Regions from separate parts of the Streptococcus nakanonensis genome, predicted to be linked through region 2. Evidence: riboswitches for the same ligand, from Rfam matches in the RefSeq annotation. Region 2 holds a riboswitch; each other region holds the start of a gene.
What was found. A riboswitch is a leader RNA that binds a small molecule or an ion and turns the genes downstream of it on or off. The one in region 2 is predicted to bind thiamine pyrophosphate.

Region 1 (5,720 bases), 600 kb from region 2:
GAATTATTAAAAAGTAGTCAGAAGGATTGGCAGGCTGCTGTCAATCATCGTTTTGTCAAGGAACTTTTTGCAGGGACAATTAAGAATAAGGTCTTAAAAGACTACCTAATTCAAGATTATCACTTCTTTGATGCCTTCTTATCCATGCTGGGTGCCTGCGTAGCTCACGCAGACCAGCTTGAATCCAAACTTCGTTTTGCCAAGCAACTAGGCTTTCTTGAAGCAGATGAAGATGGTTATTTCCAAAAGGCTTTCAAAGAGTTAAAAGTATCTGAGAATGATTATCTGGAAGTGACCTTGCACCCTGTAACAAAAGCCTTTCAGGATCTTATGTATTCGGCAGTGGCTTCATCAGACTATGCCCATCTTTTGGTCATGCTGGTCATTGCAGAAGGTCTCTATTTAGACTGGGGTTCTAAAGATTTGGCTCTACCTGAAGCCTATATTCATTCGGAATGGATCAATCTCCACAGAGGTCCTTTCTTTGCAGAGTGGGTTCAATTTCTGGTTGACGAACTCAATCGTGTTGGGAAAGGTCGAGAAGATTTGACAGAACTTCAGCAACGCTGGAATCAAGCGGTCGCTTTAGAATTAGCCTTTTTTGATATTGGTTATGACGCCTAGAGAAAGTTTAGGATAGTTACAAATTTGATGAGGTAAATCATTCAATGTAAATGAAAAAAATTTCTTAACAAAAGATAGAGATAAATCGAAATCAGTATATCGTATAAAGTGAAAAGGAAGGATTTCAATATGACAAGTTTAAAATTATTAAAAGAAAAAGCACCTTTGGTCATTTGCATCACCAATGATGTAGTAAAAAATTTCACAGCAAATGGATTAGTAGCACTGGGTGCGTCACCAGCTATGAGCGAGTACCCAGCAGACTTAGAAGATTTATTAAAATATGCTGGAGGATTATTGATTAACATTGGGACTTTAACGGATGAAAATTGGAAGCTGTATCAAGAGGCACTAAAAATTGCTGAAAAATATAATGTCCCTGCAGTTTTAGATCCTGTAGCCTGTGGAGCAGGAGAATATAGAAAAAAAGTAGCAGATGATTTAATCAACAATTACAAACTAGCTGCGATTAGGGGAAATGCTGGAGAGATTGCTTCTTTAGTAGGTATAAATGTGGCATCTAAAGGAGTAGATAGTGCTGGTGTGGATAATATTGATGAGATTGCTCTAGCAGCCAACGCTAAGTTCAATATTCCAATTGTAGTAACAGGTGAAGTGGATGCTATTGCGGTAAATGGAGAAGTGGTAACGATTCATAATGGTAGTGCCATGATGCCAAAAGTTATTGGGACAGGATGCTTATTAGGTGCTGTAGTAGCAAGCTTTATCGGACTAGAAAAAGGTCAAGAATTGAAATCTTTAGAAACAGCAATGTTAGCATATAATATTGCCGGGGAAATGGCAGAAAAGCGTCCTAATGGACATCTACCAGGAACGTTTAAAGTTGAATTTATTAATGCATTATATGAAGTTACTGATAAAGATATAGAAACATTTAAAAAGGTGAAATAAGATGTTTAATAAAGAACTATTAAAATTATATTTTATTTGTGGAACGACTACTTGCTTAGGTAAGGATTTATATACAGTTGTTGAAGATTCTTTAAAAGGTGGTATAACTTTATTTCAATTTCGAGAAAAAGGTAAAGGTGCTTTAGAAGGTAAAGAAAAACTGGAATTAGCAATAAAACTTAAAAAACTTTGTAAAAAATACAATGTACCGTTTATCGTAAATGATGATATAGAGTTGGCATTAGAAATAGATGCTGATGGGGTTCATGTAGGACAAGATGACCTAGGTGTTGATGAAATTAGAAAATTGATGCCAGATAAAATAATTGGTCTTTCTATAAAAAACGAGAAAGAATTTCAACAGTCAAAAGTTGAATATGTAGATTATGTTGGTGTTGGTCCTGTATTTGATACCCAGTCAAAAGATGATGCTGGTGGCGCTATAGGTTATGAAGGTCTTAAATTGATGAGAAAACTATTGCCACAAATGCCCTTAGTTGCAATTGGTGGGATACAGACGCAACATATTAAAGACATTATGAAGACCAATGTTGACGGTGTTTCAATCATTTCAGCAATATCGTATGCAAAAAATATAGAAAAAACTGTTCGAGAAATGAGTGAACAATAGGTATCTATCCTTGGATTCTAAGTAAGTGGAAGTTTTCCTTTTCTAAAAAGATATGTCCAGATTCAGCTTGAATGGCTAATTCATCAAACAGGTCATTTGTTTTTTGCAAAAGAAAGATCTGCTGTCTTTGTGAGTGCAAGGCTGTATTTCCAGTTCAATTTCTTGAACTAGTATAAAATGTGTGTTATAATAATCACATAATTAAATAATAAAGACATTTGGGGTGCTTTAGGCTGAGATGATACCCATTGAACCTGATACAGTTAAGACTGGCGAAGGGAAATGTGAAACGCTTTTTTCGTATGTCGAAAAGAACGGTCTAATCTTGTAAGCTGAACTCTAATTCCTATCTGTAATTAGAGTTTTTTCTTTTACGAAACTGGATGAAGGTGTTATAAAGCCTTTTGGCAGCTCACCTTGAGCACCCCACTTTTCTTTAAAAAGGAGTTTTTTATGTTGAAAAAATGGCAGTTAAAAGATGTTATTTTGCTTGCTTTCTTGTCTATCTTTTTTGGTGGGGTTTTCGTTGGTTCAGGATATGTGTATAATATTCTCAGCCTACTCTTAACACCTCTTGGTTTACAGGCTTTTGCCAATGAAATCCTTTTTGGACTCTGGTGTATGGCTGCGCCCATTGCTGCCATCTTTGTTCCGAGAGTCGGAAGTGCAACGATTGGAGAAGTGCTAGCTGCGCTTGCTGAAGTCCTTTATGGTAGCCAATTCGGGCTAGGTGCCCTTTTGTCTGGCTTGGTTCAAGGTTTGGGAAGTGAACTTGGTTTTATCGTAACCAAGAATCGCTATGAAAGTTGGCTCTCTCTAACTGCCAATAGTATTGGGATTACGCTTGTTAGCTTTGTCTATGAATACATTAAGTTAGGTTACTACGCCTTTTCAGTGCCTTTTGTACTTTCCTTGCTAGTGGTACGTTTTATTTCCGTCTTTTTCTTCTGTACCATCTTGGTTCGTGCCATTGTCAAACTTTATCATCAGTTTGCAGCTGGAGGAAAAGCATAGATGGGTCTGGAATTACGGGAGATTCAGTCCCCAATTTTTTCGGAACCGATTGATTTTACTTTTCATGAGCAAGCTTTTACCTTGTTGGTTGGGAGCAGTGGTTCTGGAAAATCGAGTCTCTTTCAAATGATTGCCCAAGTTAGTTCTCTTCCCTATAGCGGTCAAGTACTGATAAATGGGAGCGAGGTCAGTCAGCTTTCTATCATCGAACGTGTCCAGACGGTTGGTATTCTCTTTCAAAATCCTAATCATCAATTTACCATGGAGAGCTTGTTTGAGGAGCTGATTTTTACCTTGGAGAATATCGGCTATCACCTTCAGGAAATTGATTCAAAAATAGCAGAGGTGGTTCGACAATGTCGCTGTGAGAAGATCTTGCACCGTCCCATCCATCACTTATCAGGTGGAGAAAAGCAAAAGGCTGCCTTGGCTGTTCTCTTTGCTATGAATCCTAGGGTCTATCTCTTGGATGAGCCTTTCGCTTCCATTGACCGCAAGAGTAGGATAGAGATATTGGAGATTCTAAAAGAGTTGGTCTCTGATGGGAAGACAGTTATTTTGTGCGACCATGATTTAACGGACTATGAAGCCTATATTGACCATATGGTGGAGCTAAGAGATGGTCAACTAAGGGAAGTGTTTCAAATCCCTACCTCTGAAATGACACAGGTTGCTTCAAAGGAGGTTGCTTCTAGCCCAGAACTATTCCATATGGACAAAACAACTTGTGAGCTGAATAATCGCCCCCTCTTTTCGATTGCAGATTTCACATTCTACCAAGGAATTTCCTGTATCTTGGGTGATAATGGTGTCGGGAAATCAACCCTCTTTCGCTCCATTCTTCAATTTCAAAAGTATAAGGGGCGCATTACCTGGAAGGGGACAGTTCTGAAAAAGAAAAAGAGTTTGTATCATGACCTGACGGGTGTGGTTCAGGAAGCTGAGAAGCAGTTTATTCGATCCAGTCTGCGAGAGGAACTTCAATTAGATGGACCTGATTCTGAAAGAAATCAGCGTATTCTTCAAGCCTTACGATATTTTGATCTGGAGAAGGAACTTGATAAGAGTCCCTATCAATTAAGTGGTGGTCAGCAAAAGATTCTTCAGCTTTTGACCATCTTGACCAGCAAGGCTTCTGTGATTTTACTAGATGAACCTTTTGCAGGTTTGGATGATAGAGCTTGTCATTATTTTTGTCAGTGGATTGTGGAGGAGAGAAATCAAGGAAGAAGTTTTCTGATCATTAGCCATCGTTTGGATCCCTTGATCTCTGTGGTTGATTATTGGATTGAGATGACTAGTCAGGGTCTCAGTCATGTGAAAGCAGTGACAATTACCAAACCACTCACATCTCAGAGTAGCAATACCCAAGGGGAGGTGAGATAGTATGGTCAAAGTAGCAACCCAGACACCGATTATCAGTCTCTTTTTGCTGATTTTATCCTTGGAAACATCTTTCATTCCTTCGATTGCTCTTAATCTCTCGGTAGTTGCATTTTGTATTCTCTTTATGCTCTATTACCGTAGATTTAAAGTATTGGCTTGGATGATTCTGCTTGCCATTTTGCCATCCTTTGCCAACTACTGGGCAGTTCAGTTACATGGAGATGCTTCGCAGGCAGTCATACTTGGAACGAGGGCCTTTGTTACCGTTTGTATTGGTCTTGTCTTTGTTTCCTCTATTTCCCTAAAAGAGCTTCTTTTATACTTGGCTCAAAAGGGGCTATCACGGTCTTGGGCTTATGCCTTGATTGTGGTATTCAATTCCTTTCCCCTTATTCAGCAAGAAATCAAGTCCCTCAAGGAAGCGTGCTTATTACGCGGTCAAGAACTGCATGTTTGGTCTCCCTTGATTTACAGCAAGGTTCTGATGACAGTCTTTAGGTGGCGCCATCTTTACCTGAGAGCTCTGTCGGCGCATGGATATGACGAACATGCACAGTTGAAGAATAGCTATAGGACTTTTTATATTCCTCAAAGGACAATATTCATCTACCTGCTTTTCTTTTTATTGCTTCAAACCAGTCTATTTTTATAAAGGAGTTATTATGGAATTTACAGATATTGCGATGGAATTATCCAAGAAAGCTTGGCAGGCTTCCTTTCATCATCCCTTTATTTTACAATTACAAGAGGGGAATTTAGAACCTGCCATTTTCCGCTATTACCTGATTCAGGATGCCTACTATCTGAAGGCCTTCTCAGAAATCTATCACCTTTTGGCTGATAAGACTTCAAACCAAGAGATGAAAAGACTCTTGAAACAAAATGCTCAGAGTCTAGTGGAGGGTGAGTTATTTATCCGCCAACAATTTTTCAAGGAATTGGAAATCAGCGACCAGGAAATGGAGCAACATCCAATCGCTCCAACCTGTTATCATTACATTTCTCATATTTATCGTCAATTTGCAGAGCCAAACTTGGGCATTGCATTTGCGAGCTTGCTGCCTTGTCCTTGGCTATATCATGATATAGGCAAATCACTTAATCGTAAACCATCACCAAATCCTCTCTACCAACAATGGATTGAAACGTATAT
Region 2 (8,983 bases):
GAGCGTGGTGGTGAAGAAGAGGAAGGCATCCCAAATAATAAGGTAGAAGTTATTATCGAGAAAAACCGTAGTGGAGCTCGTGGAACGGTGGAATTAATTTTCCAAAAAGAATACAATAAATTTTCAAGTATCTCAAAGAGGGAGGCATAAGATGTCAGATGCATTTACAGATGTAGCCAAGATGAAAAAAATCAAAGAGGAAATCAAGGCGCATGAGGGTCATGTAATCGAAATGACTTTGGAAAATGGTCGTAAGCGCCAAAAAAATAGATTGGGTAAGTTAATTGAAGTTTATCCATCCCTATTTATTGTGGAATTTGGGAATGTGGAAGGAGATAAACAAGCTAATGTTTACGTTGAATCCTTTACTTACTCAGATATTCTTACTGAAAAGAATTTGATTCATTATCTGGACTAAAGTGAGAAATTTTCTCACTTTTTCTTTTTTCTCCGAATAGTTTAAGTGAAGGCAATCTTCGATTTATATTATTTTTCAAGGAGGAAGAATGAAAATTTTACCGTTTATAGCAAGAGGGACAAGTTATTACTTGAAGATGTCAGTTAAAAAGCTTGTTCCTTTTTTAGTAGTAGGATTGATGCTAGCAGCGGGTGATAGTGTCTATGCCTATTCTGGAGGGAATGGATCAATTGCGCGTGGGGATGATTATCCTGCTTATTATAAAAATGGGAGTCAGGAGATTGATCAGTGGCGCATGTATTCTCGTCAGTGTACTTCTTTTGCAGCCTTTCGTTTGAGTAGTGTCAATGGTTTTGAGATTCCAAGGGCTTATGGAAATGCGAATGAATGGGGGCACCGTGCTCGTCATGAAGGCTATCGTGTAGATAATACACCGACGATTGGCTCCATTGCTTGGTCTACTGCAGGAACTTATGGGCATGTTGCCTGGGTGTCAAATGTAATGGGAGATAAGATTGAGATTGAGGAATATAACTATGGTTATACAGAAGCCTATAATAAACGAATTATAAAAGCAAATACGATGACAGGATTTATTCATTTTAAAGATTTGGCTGGTGGCAGTGTTGGGAATAGTCAAACCTCAGTTTCAACAGGAGGAACACATTATTTTAAGACTAAGTCAGCTATCAAAAATCAGCCTCTAGCTAGCGCAACTGTGATTGATTACTATTATCCTGGGGAGAATGTTCATTATGATCAAATGCTCGAAAAAGATGGGTACAAGTGGTTGAGTTATACTGCCTATAATGGAAGCTATCGTTATGTTCAATTGGAGGCTGTGAATAAAAATCCTCTAGGTAATTCTGTTCTTTCTTCAACCGGTGGAACTCATTATTTTAAGACCAAGTCTGCTATTAAAACTGAACCTCTAGCTAGCGCAACTGTGATTGATTACTATTATCCTGGGGAGAAGGTTCATTATGATCAAATTCTCGAAAAAGATGGATACAAGTGGTTGAGTTATACAGCTTATAACGGAAGTCATCGCTATATACAGCTAGAGGGAGTGACTTCTTCACAGAATTATCAGAACCAATCAGGGAATAGCTCTAATTATAGCTCAAATAATGGATCGACTGTCGGTTGGAAGAAAATAAATGGTAGTTGGTATCATTTTAAATCAAATGGGTCTAAATCAACGGGATGGTTGAAGGATGGTTCCAGCTGGTATTATTTGAAATCATCTGGTGAAATGCAGACAGGCTGGTTAAAGGAAAATGGCTCGTGGTATTATCTGGATAGTTCAGGGGCAATGAAAACAGGCTGGTATCAAGTTTTTGGTAAGTGGTATTATTCTTACTCTTCAGGTGCCTTAGCTGTTAATACGACGGTGGATGGCTACAGAGTAAACAGTGATGGAGAACGAGTATAGAAAATTGGAGTAGGAAATGTTTCCTGCTCTTTTCTGTAAGCAGTTTCCTTGACATTTTTCTTATTTTGCGCTATCATATATCTATATAATATATGGGAGTCTGTGTACAGTCTGAGAGGAAGTGTTAAACTTCGACCGCACCTGATCTGGGTAATGCCAGCGTAGGGAACGATACTTAGTCTATTCTTGACCTTTTCCATATATGGTAAAGGTTTTTCTTTTTGTCAAAGGAAAACGAGAAGAGGAGGTTTTTATGAAAGCAAGCATTGCCTTGCAAGTTTTACCCCTAGCACAGGGGATTGATCGGATAGCTGTTATCGATCAGGTCATTGCTTATCTGCAAGTTCAAGAAGTGACCATGGTGGTGACACCATTTGAAACGGTCTTGGAAGGGGAGTTTGATGAGCTTATGCGCATTCTAAAAGAAGCGCTGGAAGTGGCAGGGCAGGAGGCAGATAATGTCTTTGCCAATGTCAAAATAAATGTAGGAGAGATTTTAAGTATTGATGAGAAACTTGAAAAGTATACTGAGACGACACATTAGTCTATTGGGCTTTCTGGGAGTCTTGTCAATCTGGCAGTTAGCAGGTTTTCTTAAACTTCTCCCCAAGTTTATCCTGCCGACACCTCTTGAAATTCTCCAGTCCTTTGTTCGTGACAGAGAATTTCTCTGGCACCATAGCTGGGCGACCTTGAGAGTGGCTTTATTGGGACTGATTTTGGGAGTCTTGATTGCCTGTCTCATGGCTGTACTTATGGATAGTTTAACTTGGCTCAATGACCTGATTTACCCTATGATGGTGGTTGTTCAGACCATTCCGACCATTGCCATAGCTCCTATCTTGGTCTTGTGGCTAGGTTATGGGATTCTGCCCAAGATTGTCTTGATTATTTTGACGACAACTTTTCCTATCATCGTCAGTATTTTGGACGGTTTTAGGCATTGTGACAAGGATATGCTGACCTTGTTTAGTTTGATGCGGGCCAAGCCTTGGCAAATCCTGTGGCATTTTAAAATTCCAGTCAGCCTGCCTTACTTTTATGCAGGTCTGAGGGTCAGTGTCTCCTACGCCTTTATCACAACAGTGGTATCTGAGTGGTTGGGAGGCTTTGAAGGACTAGGTGTCTACATGATTCAGTCCAAGAAACTGTTTCAGTATGATACCATGTTCGCGATTATTATTCTGGTATCGATTATCAGTCTTCTTGGTATGAAGTTGGTCGATATCAGTGAAAAATATGTTATTAAATGGAAACGTTCGTAGAATTAGAATGTTTCAAAAAGAAAAGAGGAAATCAAAATGAAAAAAACATGGAAAGTGTTTTTAACGCTTGTAACAGCTTTTGTAGCTGTTGTGCTTGTGGCCTGTGGCCAAGGAACTGCTTCTAAGGATAATAAGGAAGCAGAACTTAAGAAGATTGACTTTATCCTAGACTGGACACCAAATACCAACCACACAGGGCTTTATGTTGCCAAGGAAAAAGGTTATTTCAAAGAAGCTGGAGTGGATGTTGACTTGAAATTGCCACCAGAAGAAAGTTCTTCTGACTTGGTTATTAACGGAAAGGCACCATTTGCAGTTTATTTCCAAGATTACATGGCTAAAAAATTGGAAAAAGGGGCAGGAATTACTGCCGTTGCAGCTATTGTTGAACACAATACATCAGGAATCATCTCTCGTAAATCTGACAATGTAGCTAGTCCAAAAGACTTGGTTGGTAAGAAATACGGAACCTGGAATGACCCAACGGAACTGGCTATGTTGAAAACCTTGGTAGAATCTCAAGGTGGAGACTTTGAGAAGGTCGAAAAAGTACCAAATAACGATTCAAACTCGATCACACCGATTGCCAATGGCGTCTTTGATGCTGCTTGGATCTACTATGGATGGGATGGTATCCTTGCAAAATCTCAAGGTGTAGATGCTAATTTCATGTACTTGAAAGACTACGTTAAAGAATTTGACTACTATTCACCAGTTATCATCGCAAACAACGACTATTTGAAAGATAACAAAGAAGAAGCTCGTAAAGTCATCCAAGCTATCAAAAAAGGCTACCAATATGCTATGGAGCATCCAGAAGAAGCAGCTGATATCCTCATCAAAAATGCACCTGAACTCAAGGAAAAACGTGACTTTGTCATCGAATCTCAAAAATACTTGTCAAAAGAATACGCAAGCGACAAGGAAAAATGGGGTCAATTTGATGCAGCTCGCTGGAATGCCTTCTACAAATGGGATAAAGAAAATGGTATCCTTAAAGAAGACTTGACAGACAAAGGCTTCACCAACGAATTTGTGAAATAATGACAGAGATTAGACTAGAACACGTCAGTTATGCCTATGGTCAAGAGAGGATTTTAGAGGACATTAACCTGCAGGTGACTTCAGGAGAAGTGGTTTCTATCTTAGGCCCAAGTGGTGTTGGTAAGACTACGCTTTTCAACTTAATTGCGGGGATTTTAGAAGTTCAGTCAGGGAGAATTGTCCTTGATGGTGAAGAAAATCCCAAGGGGCGCGTGAGTTATATGTTGCAAAAGGATCTGCTCTTGGAGCACAAGACGGTGCTTGGTAATATCATTCTGCCCCTCTTGATTCAAAAGGTGGATAAGGCAGAAGCTATTGCTCGCGCAGATGACATTCTTGCGACCTTCCAGTTGACAGCTGTACGGGACAAGTATCCTCATGAACTCAGTGGCGGGATGCGTCAGCGTGTAGCCTTGCTTCGAACTTACCTTTTCGGACACAAGCTCTTTCTCTTAGATGAAGCCTTTAGCGCCTTGGATGAGATGACCAAGATGGAACTCCACGCTTGGTACCTTGAGATTCACAAGCAGTTGCAGCTCACAACCTTGATCATCACGCATAGTATCGAGGAGGCCCTCAGTCTCAGCGACCGCATTTATATCTTGAAAAATCGCCCTGGGCAGATTGTTTCAGAAATTAAACTAGATTGGTCTGAAGATGAGGACAAGGAAGTCCAAAAGATTGCCTACAAACGTCAAATCTTGGCAGAATTAGGCTTAGATAAGTAGAAAAATAGGGAGTTGGTGAAGATTATCCTTTACCAGCGCCCTTTTTCTTTTAAAAATGAGAAAATTTCGGTATAATAGTCAAAGATAGTCAAGGTTTAAAGAGAGAGGTGGGTTTGTAATGAGATTTAAAAATACATCGGATCATATTGAGGCCTACATCAAGGCGATTTTAGATCAATCTGGAATTGTGGAGTTGCAACGGAGTCAGTTGGCAGATACTTTTCAGGTTGTTCCCAGTCAGATTAACTATGTGATCAAGACACGCTTTACGGAAAGTAGAGGCTACTTGGTTGAAAGTAAGCGTGGGGGCGGAGGCTATATTCGTATAGGACGGATTGAGTTTTCTAGTCATCATGAAATGCTCCGAGAACTGCTTTACTCGATTGGTGAGCGGGTCAGTCAAGAAATTTATGAAGATATTCTGCAGCTTTTGGTTGAGCAGGAATTGATGACCAAGCAGGAGATGAATTTGCTAGTATCAGTAGCTTTGGATCGCGTTCTAGGAGAAGAAGCTCCAGTTGTTCGTGCTAATATGCTACGACAGGTCATACAAGAGGTAGATAGAAAAGGGAAGTAAGATGAACTATTCAAAAGCATTGAATGAATGTATCGAAAGTGCCTACATGGTGGCTGGCCATTTTGGAGCTTGTTATCTAGAGTCTTGGCACTTGTTGATTGCCATGTCCAATCACAGTTATAGTGTGGCAGGGGCAACTTTAAATGATTATCCATATGAGATAGACCGTTTAGAAGAAGTCGCTTTGGAACTGACTGAAACGGACTATAGCCAGGATGAAACCTATACGGAATTGCCGTTCTCCCATCGTTTGCAGGTTCTCTTTGATGAAGCAGAATATGTAGCGTCAGTGGTCCATGCTAAGGTGCTAGGGACAGAGCACCTCCTTTATGCGATTTTGCATGATGGCAATGCCTTGGCGACTCGTATCTTGGAAAGGGCTGGTTTTTCTTATGAAGACAAGAAAGATCAGGTCAAGATTGCTGCCCTACGTCGAAATTTAGAAGAACGGGCAGGTTGGACTCGTGAAGATCTCAAGGCTTTACGCCAACGTCATCGTACAGTAGCTGACAAGCAAAATTCTATGGCTAATATGATGGGCATGCCGCAGACTCCGAGCGGTGGTCTTGAGGACTATACGCATGATTTGACAGAGCAAGCGCGTTCTGGCAAGTTAGAACCAGTCATCGGTCGGGATAAGGAAATCTCACGTATGATTCAAATCTTGAGTCGAAAGACCAAGAACAATCCTGTCTTGGTTGGGGATGCAGGTGTCGGAAAAACTGCTCTGGCACTTGGTCTTGCCCAGCGTATTGCTAGTGGTGACGTGCCTGCGGAAATGGCTAAGATGCGCGTGTTAGAGCTTGATTTGATGAATGTCGTGGCAGGGACACGCTTCCGTGGTGACTTTGAAGAACGCATGAACAATATCATCAAGGATATTGAAGAAGATGGCCAAGTCATTCTCTTTATCGATGAACTTCATACCATCATGGGTTCTGGGAGTGGAATTGACTCAACTCTGGATGCGGCCAATATCTTGAAGCCAGCCTTGGCGCGTGGAACTTTGAGAACGGTTGGTGCGACAACTCAGGAAGAGTACCAAAAACACATTGAAAAAGATGCGGCCCTTTCTCGTCGATTCGCTAAAGTAACGATTGAAGAGCCAAGTGTGGCCGACAGCATGACCATTTTACAAGGCTTGAAGGCGACTTATGAGAAGCATCACCGTGTGCAAATCACAGATGAAGCGGTTGAAACAGCGGTCAAGATGGCCCATCGTTACTTGACGAGTCGTCATTTGCCAGACTCTGCTATCGACCTCTTAGATGAAGCAGCAGCAACAGTGCAAAATAAGGCTAAGAATGTAAAAGCAGACGATTTAGGTTTGAGTCCAGCTGACAAGGCCTTGATGGATGGCAAGTGGAAACAGGCAGCCCAGCTAATCGCAAAAGAAGAGGAAGTGCCTGTCTATAAAGACTTGGTGACAGAGTCTGATATTTTGACTACCTTGAGTCGCTTGTCAGGAATTCCAGTCCAAAAACTGACTCAGACTGATGCTAAGAAATACCTGAATCTGGAAGCTGAATTGCACAAACGTGTTATCGGGCAAGATCAAGCTGTTTCAAGCATTAGCCGTGCGATTCGCCGCAACCAGTCAGGGATTCGTAGTCACAAGCGTCCGATTGGTTCCTTTATGTTCCTAGGGCCTACAGGTGTCGGTAAGACCGAATTGGCCAAGGCTCTGGCGGAAGTTCTCTTTGACGACGAATCAGCCCTTATCCGCTTTGATATGAGTGAGTATATGGAGAAATTCGCAGCCAGCCGTCTCAATGGAGCTCCTCCAGGCTATGTGGGGTATGAAGAAGGTGGGGAGTTGACAGAGAAGGTTCGCAACAAACCATACTCTGTTCTCCTCTTTGATGAGGTAGAAAAAGCCCACCCAGACATCTTTAATGTTCTCTTGCAGGTTTTGGATGATGGTGTTTTGACCGATAGCAAGGGCCGCAAGGTTGACTTTTCAAATACCATTATCATCATGACGTCAAACCTTGGTGCGACAGCCCTTCGGGATGACAAGACCGTCGGTTTTGGAGCTAAGGATATTCGTTTTGATCAGGAAAATATGGAAAAACGAATGTTTGAAGAGCTGAAAAAAGCTTATAGACCTGAGTTTATCAACCGTATTGATGAAAAGGTGGTCTTCCATAGCCTTTCTAGCGACCATATGCAGGAAGTGGTAAAGATTATGGTCAAACCTTTAATGGCAAGTTTGGCTGAAAAAGGCATTGACTTGAAATTACAAGCTTCCGCACTGAAATTGTTGGCCAATCAAGGATATGACCCAGAGATGGGAGCTCGTCCACTTCGCAGAACCCTACAAACAGAAGTGGAAGACAAGTTGGCAGAACTTCTTCTTAAGGGAGAATTAGTGGCAGGTAGCACACTTAAGATTGGTGTCAAAGCAGGCCAGTTAAAATTTGATATTGTATAAAAGAATAAAAGTATCAGCATCTGACCATAAGTCACAGTGGAGTGATACTCAATGAAAATCAAAGAGCAAACTAGGAAGCTAGCCGCAGGTTGCTCAAAACACTGTTTTGAGGTTGCAGATAGAGCTGACGTGGTTTGAAGAGATTTTCGAAGAGTATGAAACTAAAACCTATAGCTTCTAAAGGATCCGTGGTTTTCACTATTCAACCCAAAATTCATATGTTTATTACCCTCCATCGTATTTGTCTTAGAGCGTGTGTAGTAGAAAAAGAGCAGTCTTATCTGAAATTTTTATCCTTTCAAAAGAGACCTGTTTCTTTTTTGCATGTCAAATCCGTTCTAGCTGGTATTTGAAAAATCAAACTAAGCTGCAAGATAAATGATTTTCTTGTATTTACGTTGTTGTTGACAACAAGTAGCGGATAAATGAAATCCATTCCATTATCATAGATGATAGGCTGGTAGGAAATTTTCAAATAACATACAGGAAATAGATGTGTGGAGTTCTGGTAGTAGAAAGGGAGAGAGATGAACATTTTAGTTGCAGATGACGAGGAAATGATTAGAGAAGGAATTGCAGCATTTCTGACAGAAGAGGGTTATCATGTCATTATGGCTAAGGATGGACAAGAGGCCTTGGAAAAATTTCAAGATCTCCCTATCCATCTCATGGTACTGGATTTAATGATGCCTAGGAAGAGTGGTTTTGAAGTGTTAAAAGAAATCAATCAAGAGCACGATATTCCTGTCATCGTCTTGAGTGCTCTGGGAGATGAAACTACTCAGTCACAGGTATTTGATCTCTATGCTGATGATCATGTGACAAAGCCTTTTTCTTTGGTACTGCTTGCCAAGCGTATTAAAGCGCTTATCAGACGTTACTACGTCATAGAGGATCTTTGGCAATATCAGGATGTAACAGTGGATTTTACCTCTTACAAAGCACATTATAAAAATGAAGAAATTGATCTCAAACCAAAGGAATTATTGGTACTAAAGTGTTTGATTCAGCATAAAAATCAAGTTTTAAGTAGAGAGCAGATATTGGAAGAAATTTCAAAAGATGTAGCTGATTTACCTTGT
Region 3 (8,983 bases), 610 kb from region 2:
CTGCGGCCAAGCTCAGCTGGTTTATCTACACGCCTCGATTTTTCGGAGCAACCTTGATTGGTACAGCGATTTCCTTTATTGCCTTTCGATTTTTAATCAAGCAGGAATTCTTTAAAAAAGTGCAGGGATATTTCTTTGCTGAAAGGATAGACTGATGCAGGAATTGACAAATCCTTTTTCTCTGGAAACGAGTTCTCTTATTCACTGTATTACCAATGAGATTTCTTGTGAGATGCTGGCAAATGGGATTTTGGCTCTGGGATGCAAACCTGTCATGGCAGATGATCCCCGTGAGGTTCTTGATTTTACTAAGCAAAGCCAGGCTCTCTTCATCAATTTGGGGCATTTGTCAGCTGAGAAGGAAAAAGCAATCCGTATGGCAGCTTCTTATGCAACTCAAGTTTCTCTCCCAATGGTAGTAGATGCAGTTGGCGTAACAGCTTCATCCATTCGTAAGAGCTTAGTTAAAGACCTTTTAGACTATAGACCTAAAGTCCTTAAAGGAAACATGTCAGAAATTCGAAGTCTTGTTGGCTTAAAACACCACGGCGTTGGGGTCGATGCGAGTGCTAAAGACCAAGAAACGGAGGATTTGCTTCAAGTCTTGAAAGACTGGTGTCAGACCTATCCTGGTATGTCATTCTTAGTCACAGGCCCCAAGGACCTTATCGTTTCGAAGAATCAGGTCGCTGTATTGGAGAATGGCTGTGCAGAGTTAGACTGGATAACAGGGACAGGAGATTTGGTTGGAGCTTTAACAGCTGTTTTTCTCAGCCAAGGAAAGACTGGCTTTGTAGCTTCGTGTCTAGCGGTTTCTTATCTCAATATCTCCGCTGAGAGAATAGTTTTTCAAGGAATGGGATTGGAAGAATTTCGTTACCAAGTACTCAATCAGCTTTCGCTCCTCAAAAGAGATGAAAACTGGCTAGACGCTATCAAAGGAGAAGTTTATGAATAGAGAAGCATTTAGACTATATCTGGTAACCAATCGCTATCAAGATTCCGTGGAAAGCTTTCTTGCAAAAGTTGAGACTGCCTGCCGTTCAGGTGTTACCATAGTTCAATTACGAGAAAAAAATCTCACAACCAATCAATATTATCAACTGGCAAAACAAGTCAAGGAAATAACAGATGCCTATCAGGTACCCTTGATAATCGATGATCGTTTGGATGTTTGTCTTGCGGTTGATGCTGCTGGTCTGCATATCGGAGACGATGAACTACCAGTTTCGGTTGCCCGACAAGTCTTGGGACCTGAAAAAATCCTTGGTGTAACTGCTAAAACAATAAAAAGAGCTCTGGAAGCAGAAACATCAGGTGCAGATTACTTGGGGACAGGAGCCATTTTCCCAACTACCACCAAGGAAAATGCGCCTATCACCCTGATTTCAACCTTGAAAACAATTTGCCAAACGGTTGCCATTCCAGTAGTTGCTATTGGAGGCTTGACTTCAGAGAATATTGACCAGCTTATTGGCACTGGCATAGCTGGAGTAGCAGTCGTACGCGATCTGATGCAGGCAGAAGATATTGAGGCAAAAACCCAAGCCTTTTTATCAAAGTTGGATGACATTATTTCCTAACTAATACTCAATGAAAATCAAAGAGAAAACTAGGAAGCTAGCCTCAGGTTGCTCAAAGCCCTGCCTTGAGGTTTTAGATAAGAGTCAGCTCAAAACAGTATTTTGAGGTTGCAGATAAAGCTGACGTCGTTTGAAGAGATTTTCGAAGAGTATAAAAACTCTCTAATTCCCTTAAAGTGGGAACTAGAGAGTTTTTTTTAATCTTTAAAGCTTGTATGGTTGACTGGACCAGAACCATGACCGAGTTGAGGGGCATCTTGAATAGCTTTCGTGATAAAGGCCTTGGCCTTATCAACTGCCTGATAAAGACTTCTGCCCTTGGCTAGTTCAGCCGTAATCACTGCCGCAAAGGTACATCCAGTACCATGTGTATGACAGGTTTGAATTCGTGGACTTTCCCAGACAAATTGGTCATCCTTGGTAAAGAGGAAATCCTTGGCACCGCCTTCGAGATGGCCACCTTTGATGACCACAGACTGAGGACCAAATTCTTTTAAAATCAGGCGACCAGCACGTTGCATGTCTTCTGGATTATGGATTGAAAAACCAACAATCTCTTCTGCCTCAGGAAGATTGGGTGTGATGATGGTTGCAAGGGGAAGCAGATTTGTTTTTAGGTAGTCTCTGGCACTAGTATCTATCAGAGTGTCCCCACTCGTAGCGACCATAACAGGGTCAAGGACATAGGGACAATCCAGTTTTTTAAGATAGGGTTGGATGATTTCCATGATTTCAGTAGTTGCCAACATTCCAGTTTTTACAGCCTGAGGTGGAATATCAGAAAAGACACTGTCCAATTGGGCTTTCAACATTTGAGGAGAAACGTGCTCAATCAATTGAACGCCTCTGGTATTTTGAGCAACAAGGCTAGTCACAACGGCCATTCCATAGACATCTCTCGCTTGGAATGACTTTAAATCAGCCATAACGCCAGCACCGCCACTAGGGTCAGTCCCTGCAATGGTCAAAGCAACGGGTAAATAAGTCATCTAAAACCTCCCAACCAACTGAAGTTTGTATTCTTAAGAACAAGCTGGTCTGTTTTAGAAAGGTAATAGAAGACTGCTAGTCCCCATTATCATTTCCACTTCCATCAGCTAGCATTACCTAGATTGAGTCAAAGGGTCTAACAGTTGTTAATCTCAGCTTTACGCACCCCTAGTGGTTGTTTTCTTTTTTCTTTAGTATAGCATATTTTTATTGTTTATATAGTAATATTTGACTGCAAATCCTTTATCAAATGGTTAAAATTCAATTTTTCAAAGAAAAGATTGATTTTATAATTGACAAATGTAGATTTTTGAAGTATACTAATAATTGTAATTGACAAATGTAGATTTAGGAGGTGTGATGATGCAGATTTCAGATGCAGAATGGCAGGTCATGAAGATTATTTGGATGCAAGGAGAGCAGACCAGTACGGATTTAATCAGGGTTCTGGCTGAGCGGTTCGACTGGTCCAAGTCGACCATTCAGACTCTTTTGGCTCGTTTGGTTGAGAAAGAGTGCCTGACGAGGAAAAAAGAAGGCAAGTCCTTTGTCTATTCAGCACTTTTAACTTTGGACCAAAGTCGAGACTTGCTTGTTAAAGATATCAAGGACAAGGTTTGTTCTCGTAGGATTAAGAACTTGTTGGCTGATTTGATTGCTGAATGTGATTTTACTCAGGCTGACTTGGAAGACTTGGAAGCTGTGATTTCTGAGAAGAAATCAAGCGCTGTGACAGAAGTAAAATGTAATTGTATGTAAAGGAGACGTCATGTTAAATAGTATTGTAACCATTATTTGTATTGCCCTTATCGCCTTTATCTTGTTTTGGTTTTTCAAAAAGCCTGAAAAATCTGGACAAAAGGCTCAGCAAAAAAACGGCTACCAAGAGATTCGAGTGGAGGTCATGGGGGGCTATGCGCCTGAGTTGATTATCCTCAAAAAATCAGTGCCAGCCCGCATTGTCTTTGACCGTAAGGACCCTTCACCCTGTCTGGACCAAATTGTTTTTCCAGATTTTGGTGTACATGCGGACCTGCCTATGGGGGAAGAGTATGTAGTGGAAATCACGCCTGAGCAGGCTGGAGAGTATGGTTTCTCTTGTGGCATGAATATGATGCACGGTAAGATGATTGTAGAATAGGAGAATGATATGACTGAAATTGTAAAAGCAAGTCTTGAAAATGGTGTTCAAAAAATCCGTATCACGGCAGACAAAGGCTACCATCCAGCCCATATCCAGCTTCAAAAGGGAATTCCAGCTGAGATTACCTTTCATCGCGCCACTCCTTCAAACTGTTATAAGGAAATTCTGTTTGAAGAAGAAGGTATCTTGGAACCAATCGGCGTGGATGAGGAGAAAGTCATTCGTTTTACACCTCAAGAATTAGGGCAACATGAATTTTCTTGTGGCATGAAGATGCAAAAGGGAAGTTATACAGTCGTAGAGAAGACTCGAAAATCTCTATCCCTACTCCAGCGTTTTTGGATTACCAGTATCTTTACTGTGCCTCTTGTGATTCTCATGATTGGGATGTCGACAGGAGGAATTAGTCACCAAGTCATGCGTTGGGGCACCTTTTTAGCCACAACACCGATTATGCTAGTAGCAGGTGGTCCTTATATCCAAAGTGCTTGGGCTAGTTTTAAAAAGCACAATGCCAACATGGATACCTTGGTTGCTCTGGGAACCCTAGTGGCCTATTTCTATAGCTTAGTTGCCCTCTTCGCTGGCCTCCCTGTTTATTTTGAAAGTGCTGCATTTATCTTCTTCTTCGTTCTTATGGGAGCCGTTTTTGAGGAGAAAATGCGGAAAAATACTTCCCAAGCTGTGGAGAAATTGCTGGACTTGCAGGCTAAAACTGCAGAAGTCTTGCGTGAGGATAATTATGTTCAAGTCCCCTTGGAACAAGTCAAGGTAGGTGACCTGATTCGAGTGCGTCCCGGTGAAAAGATTGCGGTTGATGGTGTCGTAGTAGAAGGTATCTCTAGTATTGACGAGTCTATGGTGACAGGTGAGAGTCTGCCTGTGGACAAGACAGTTGGAGATACCGTCATTGGTTCAACCATCAATAATAGTGGAACACTTGTTTTTAGAGCAGAAAAAGTTGGTTCAGAGACTGTTTTGGCTCAGATTGTGGATTTTGTGAAGAAAGCTCAGACAAGTCGTGCGCCGATTCAGGACTTGACGGATAAAATTTCAGGCATTTTTGTCCCAGCAGTTGTCATTTTAGGGATTGTGACCTTTTGGGTTTGGTTCGTCTTGCTCAGGGATAGTGTAGTTGTGCTTGGAGCGAGTTTTGTCTCTTCTCTTCTCTATGGGGTGGCTGTTTTGATTATTGCCTGCCCTTGTGCATTGGGACTTGCAACACCGACAGCTCTTATGGTGGGGACAGGACGCAGTGCCAAGATGGGAGTTCTCCTCAAAAATGGAATGGTTCTACAGGAAATCCAGAAAGTTCAAACTATCGTCTTTGATAAGACCGGGACTTTGACGGAAGGGAAACCTGTGGTCACAGATATCATCGGCGACGAAGTAGAAGTGCTTGGATTGGCAGCTTCCTTGGAAGAAGCTTCTCAACACCCACTGGCTGAAGCCGTTGTGAAACGAGCGAGTGAAGCTGGACTTGAGTTTCACAATGTTGAAAATTTCCAAGCCTTGCACGGAAAAGGTGTCTCAGGGCAAATCAATGGAAAACAAGTTCTGCTTGGAAATGCTAAAATGCTGGATGGCATGAACATTTCTAGCACTTATCAAGAAAAACTAGAAGAACTGGAAAAAGAAGCTAAGACAGTTGTTTTCTTGGCTGTTGACAATGAAATCAAAGGCTTGCTTGCTTTGCAAGATATTCCTAAGGAAAATGCTAAGCTTGCCATCAGTCAGTTGAAAAAACGAGGTCTTAAAACAGTCATGCTGACAGGAGACAATGCAGGTGTGGCGCGTGCGATTGCCGATCAGATCGGAATCGAAGAGGTCATTGCAGGTGTCTTGCCAGAAGAAAAAGCTCATGAAATCCATAAACTACAAGCGGCTGGCAAAGTAGCCTTTGTTGGGGACGGTATCAATGACGCTCCTGCCCTTAGTGTAGCAGATGTGGGGATTGCCATGGGAGCTGGAACAGACATCGCTATCGAGTCAGCCGATTTGGTGTTGACAACCAATAACCTCTTAGGAGTGGTGCGTGCCTTTGATATGAGTAAGAAAACTTTCCATCGAATTCTGCTCAATCTTTTCTGGGCCTTTATCTACAATGTTGTCGGAATTCCGATTGCAGCAGGAGTCTTTTCTGGTGTTGGACTGGCCCTCAATCCAGAACTGGCAGGTCTAGCCATGGCCTTTAGTTCTGTATCTGTTTTGACCAGTTCTCTTCTGTTAAACTTTACTAAAATAGACTAAAAGTAATGACTAGATTTCTTTGTTATAAAACAGGGATAGCAGCATTTTCAAAACTGTATTAGAATAGAGAATAGAGAGTTTTGAGCAGATTTTTAGAAAAGTCAGCATAAATATGATACAGTGGAATAGTAAAAGTTTGGAGAACGTTTCCAATTCTATGTAATCGTATTCTCCAAGTCTAAAAAAATTGAAGGAGAGTTATCACTATGACTCAAGGGAAAATTACTGCATCTGCAGCAATGCTTAACGTATTGAAAACATGGGGCGTAGACACAATCTACGGTATCCCATCAGGAACACTCAGCTCATTGATGGACGCTTTGGCTGAAGAAAAAGATATCCGCTTCTTGCAAGTTCGCCACGAAGAAACAGGTGCTCTTGCAGCGGTTATGCAAGCGAAATTCGGTGGCTCAATCGGGGTTGCAGTTGGTTCAGGTGGTCCAGGTGCGACTCACTTGATTAACGGTGTTTACGATGCAGCTATGGATAACACTCCATTCCTAGCGATCCTTGGATCACGTCCAGTTAACGAACTCAACATGGATGCTTTCCAAGAATTGAACCAAAACCCAATGTACAACGGCATCGCTGTATACAACAAACGTGTAGCTTACGCTGAGCAATTGCCAAAAGTAATCGACGAAGCTTGCCGTGCTGCAGTTTCTAAAAAAGGTCCAGCTGTTGTTGAAATCCCAGTAAACTTCGGTTTCCAAGAAATCGACGAAAACTCATACTATGGTTCAGGTTCATACGAGCGTTCATTTATCGCTCCTGCCTTGAACGAAGTTGAAATCGACAAAGCTGTTGAAATCTTGAACAATGCTGAACGTCCAGTTATCTATGCTGGTTACGGTGGTGTTAAAGCTGGTGAAGTGATTACTGAATTGTCACGTAAAATCAAAGCACCAATCATCACAACTGGTAAAAACTTTGAAGCTTTCGAATGGAACTATGAAGGTTTGACAGGTTCTGCTTACCGTGTTGGTTGGAAACCAGCTAACGAAGTGGTCTTTGAAGCAGACACAGTTCTTTTCCTTGGTTCAAACTTCCCATTTGCTGAAGTTTACGAAGCATTCAAGAATACTGAAAAATTCATCCAAGTCGATATCGACCCTTACAAACTTGGTAAACGTCATGCCCTTGACGCATCTATCCTTGGTGACGCAGGTCAAGCAGCTAAAGCTATCCTTGACAAAGTGAACCCAGTTGAATCTACTCCATGGTGGCGTGCAAACGTTAAGAACAACCAAAACTGGCGTGATTACATGAACAAACTCGAAGGTAAAACTGAGGGTGAATTGCAATTGTATCAAGTTTACAATGCAATCAACAAACATGCTGATCAAGACGCTATCTACTCAATCGACGTAGGTGACACTACTCAAACATCTACTCGTCACCTTCACATGACACCTAAGAACATGTGGCGTACATCTCCACTCTTTGCGACAATGGGTATTGCCCTGCCTGGTGGTATCGCTGCTAAGAAAGACAATCCAGATCGCCAAGTATGGAACATCATGGGTGACGGTGCATTCAACATGTGCTACCCAGACGTTATCACAAACGTTCAATACGACCTTCCAGTTATCAACGTTGTCTTCTCAAATGGTAAATATGCCTTCATCAAGGACAAATACGAAGACACAAACAAACACTTGTTTGGTTGTGACTTCTCTAATGCTGACTATGCGAAAATCGCTGAAGCACAAGGTGCTGTAGGATTTACAGTTGACCGTATCGAAGACATCGATGCAGTTGTTGCAGAAGCTGTTAAATTGAACAAAGAAGGTAAAACTGTTGTGATCGATGCTCGCATCACTCCACACCGTCCACTTCCAGTAGAAGTACTTGAGTTGGATCCAAAACAACACTCAGAAGAAGCAATCAAAGCCTTCAAGGAAAAATACGAAGCAGAAGAACTCGTACCATTTCGTCTCTTCTTGGAAGAAGAAGGATTGCAATCACGCGCAATTAAATAATTCCTCTAGCCGAAAATCAAATATAAAACTTGTAGATTTTATTCTTTGATTTTCATAGAGAGAAACTTGAAAAGATCGGAGCAATCCGGTCTTTTTATGGAGGATAGTAAATGGATTTAAATCAATTAGATATTATCATTTCAGATGTTCCCCAAGTCTGTGCTGACTTGGAGCGTATTTTGGATAAACAGGCAGACTATGTTGACCAAGGTTTTGCTCAGTTTACGATTGGCAGTCACTGTTTGATGTTGTCCCAAAATCATTTGGTTCCTTTGGAAAATTTTCAGTCAGGAATCATTATTCATATCGAGGTTGAGGATGTAGACCAGAACTACCAACGGTTGAAAGAGCTTGGTATCCAGGTTTTAAACGGTCCAGCTCTAACCGATTGGGGGACAGAGTCCTTATTAGTTAAAGGTCCTGCTGGTCTAGTGATTGATTTTTATCGTATAAAATAAGGCGCTTAGTCATTTGACGTTAACCTTAGCTATTTTTAAAACAGAAATTGAGAATAGGAACTATTGAAAGATCGGAGCAATCCGGTCTTTTTAATATAAAGAAATTGCATATAAATAACTGACAGCGCTTTCTTAAAATCTTATAATAAAAATATAACAGTAGAAAATGAAACTGATATGGAAAGGAGAAATATGATTAAACAGCTGTAGTAAGTGGATTTTCTTATTTCATTGGAACTTGGGATTGAAATATCTCCATGAATAGATAGTAGGAGGAAAGAGATGCAAAAAAAGGATATTTATCTAATCTGTGTGACCATGATTATCTGTTCAGTTATTATAGGACTGATTATAGGAAGTTTTATTTTGCATGGTCTTGAAGATATTGCAGCAATAATTAACCACGGCTTACTGACAATCAATCAGTCCATCCATTGATTGACAATAGCTATTCATTTTTACATTTTATGGATCAAACAGATCGGAGCAATCCGGTCTGTTTCTTATTACAAGACTGTGATAGTTTACATTTTTATAATAAAAGTCTTAAAGTCTTGCTTATTTTTGTATTAAATT

Region 1: another riboswitch for thiamine pyrophosphate. It lies ahead of AC6I9F_RS07215 (ECF transporter S component); the one in region 2 lies ahead of AC6I9F_RS09820 (thiamine-binding protein).
Region 3: another riboswitch for thiamine pyrophosphate. It lies ahead of thiD (bifunctional hydroxymethylpyrimidine kinase/phosphomethylpyrimidine kinase); the one in region 2 lies ahead of AC6I9F_RS09820 (thiamine-binding protein).

The regions. Positions count from the first base shown of each region.
Region 1 covers NZ_AP027139.1:1,479,840-1,485,559, reverse strand. The annotation lists gene AC6I9F_RS07230 (TenA family protein) at 1-624, shown strand, start outside; gene thiM (hydroxyethylthiazole kinase) at 754-1,536, shown strand; gene thiE (thiamine phosphate synthase) at 1,538-2,167, shown strand; TPP riboswitch at 2,377-2,465, shown strand; gene AC6I9F_RS07215 (ECF transporter S component) at 2,621-3,181, shown strand; gene AC6I9F_RS07210 (ATP-binding cassette domain-containing protein) at 3,182-4,567, shown strand; gene AC6I9F_RS07205 (energy-coupling factor transporter transmembrane component T) at 4,569-5,219, shown strand; gene tenA (thiaminase II) at 5,230-5,720, shown strand, end outside.
Region 2 covers NZ_AP027139.1:2,081,439-2,090,421, reverse strand. The annotation lists gene dnaB (replicative DNA helicase) at 1-150, shown strand, start outside; gene AC6I9F_RS09830 (Veg family protein) at 152-418, shown strand; gene cbpD (choline binding-anchored murein hydrolase CbpD) at 507-1,853, shown strand; TPP riboswitch at 1,936-2,038, shown strand; gene AC6I9F_RS09820 (thiamine-binding protein) at 2,107-2,397, shown strand; gene AC6I9F_RS09815 (ABC transporter permease) at 2,360-3,118, shown strand; gene AC6I9F_RS09810 (ABC transporter substrate-binding protein) at 3,155-4,162, shown strand; gene AC6I9F_RS09805 (ABC transporter ATP-binding protein) at 4,162-4,890, shown strand; gene AC6I9F_RS09800 (CtsR family transcriptional regulator) at 5,009-5,467, shown strand; gene AC6I9F_RS09795 (ATP-dependent Clp protease ATP-binding subunit) at 5,469-7,901, shown strand; gene rr06 (two-component system response regulator RR06) at 8,429-8,983, shown strand, end outside.
Region 3 covers NZ_AP027139.1:1,470,281-1,479,263, reverse strand. The annotation lists gene thiW (energy coupling factor transporter S component ThiW) at 1-155, shown strand, start outside; gene thiM (hydroxyethylthiazole kinase) at 155-958, shown strand; gene thiE (thiamine phosphate synthase) at 951-1,583, shown strand; gene thiD (bifunctional hydroxymethylpyrimidine kinase/phosphomethylpyrimidine kinase) at 1,781-2,572, opposite strand; TPP riboswitch at 2,656-2,753, opposite strand; gene AC6I9F_RS07175 (CopY/TcrY family copper transport repressor) at 2,937-3,332, shown strand; gene AC6I9F_RS07170 (cupredoxin domain-containing protein) at 3,343-3,714, shown strand; gene AC6I9F_RS07165 (heavy metal translocating P-type ATPase) at 3,724-5,967, shown strand; gene spxB (pyruvate oxidase) at 6,174-7,949, shown strand; gene AC6I9F_RS07155 (VOC family protein) at 8,060-8,407, shown strand; gene AC6I9F_RS07150 (hypothetical protein) at 8,690-8,845, shown strand.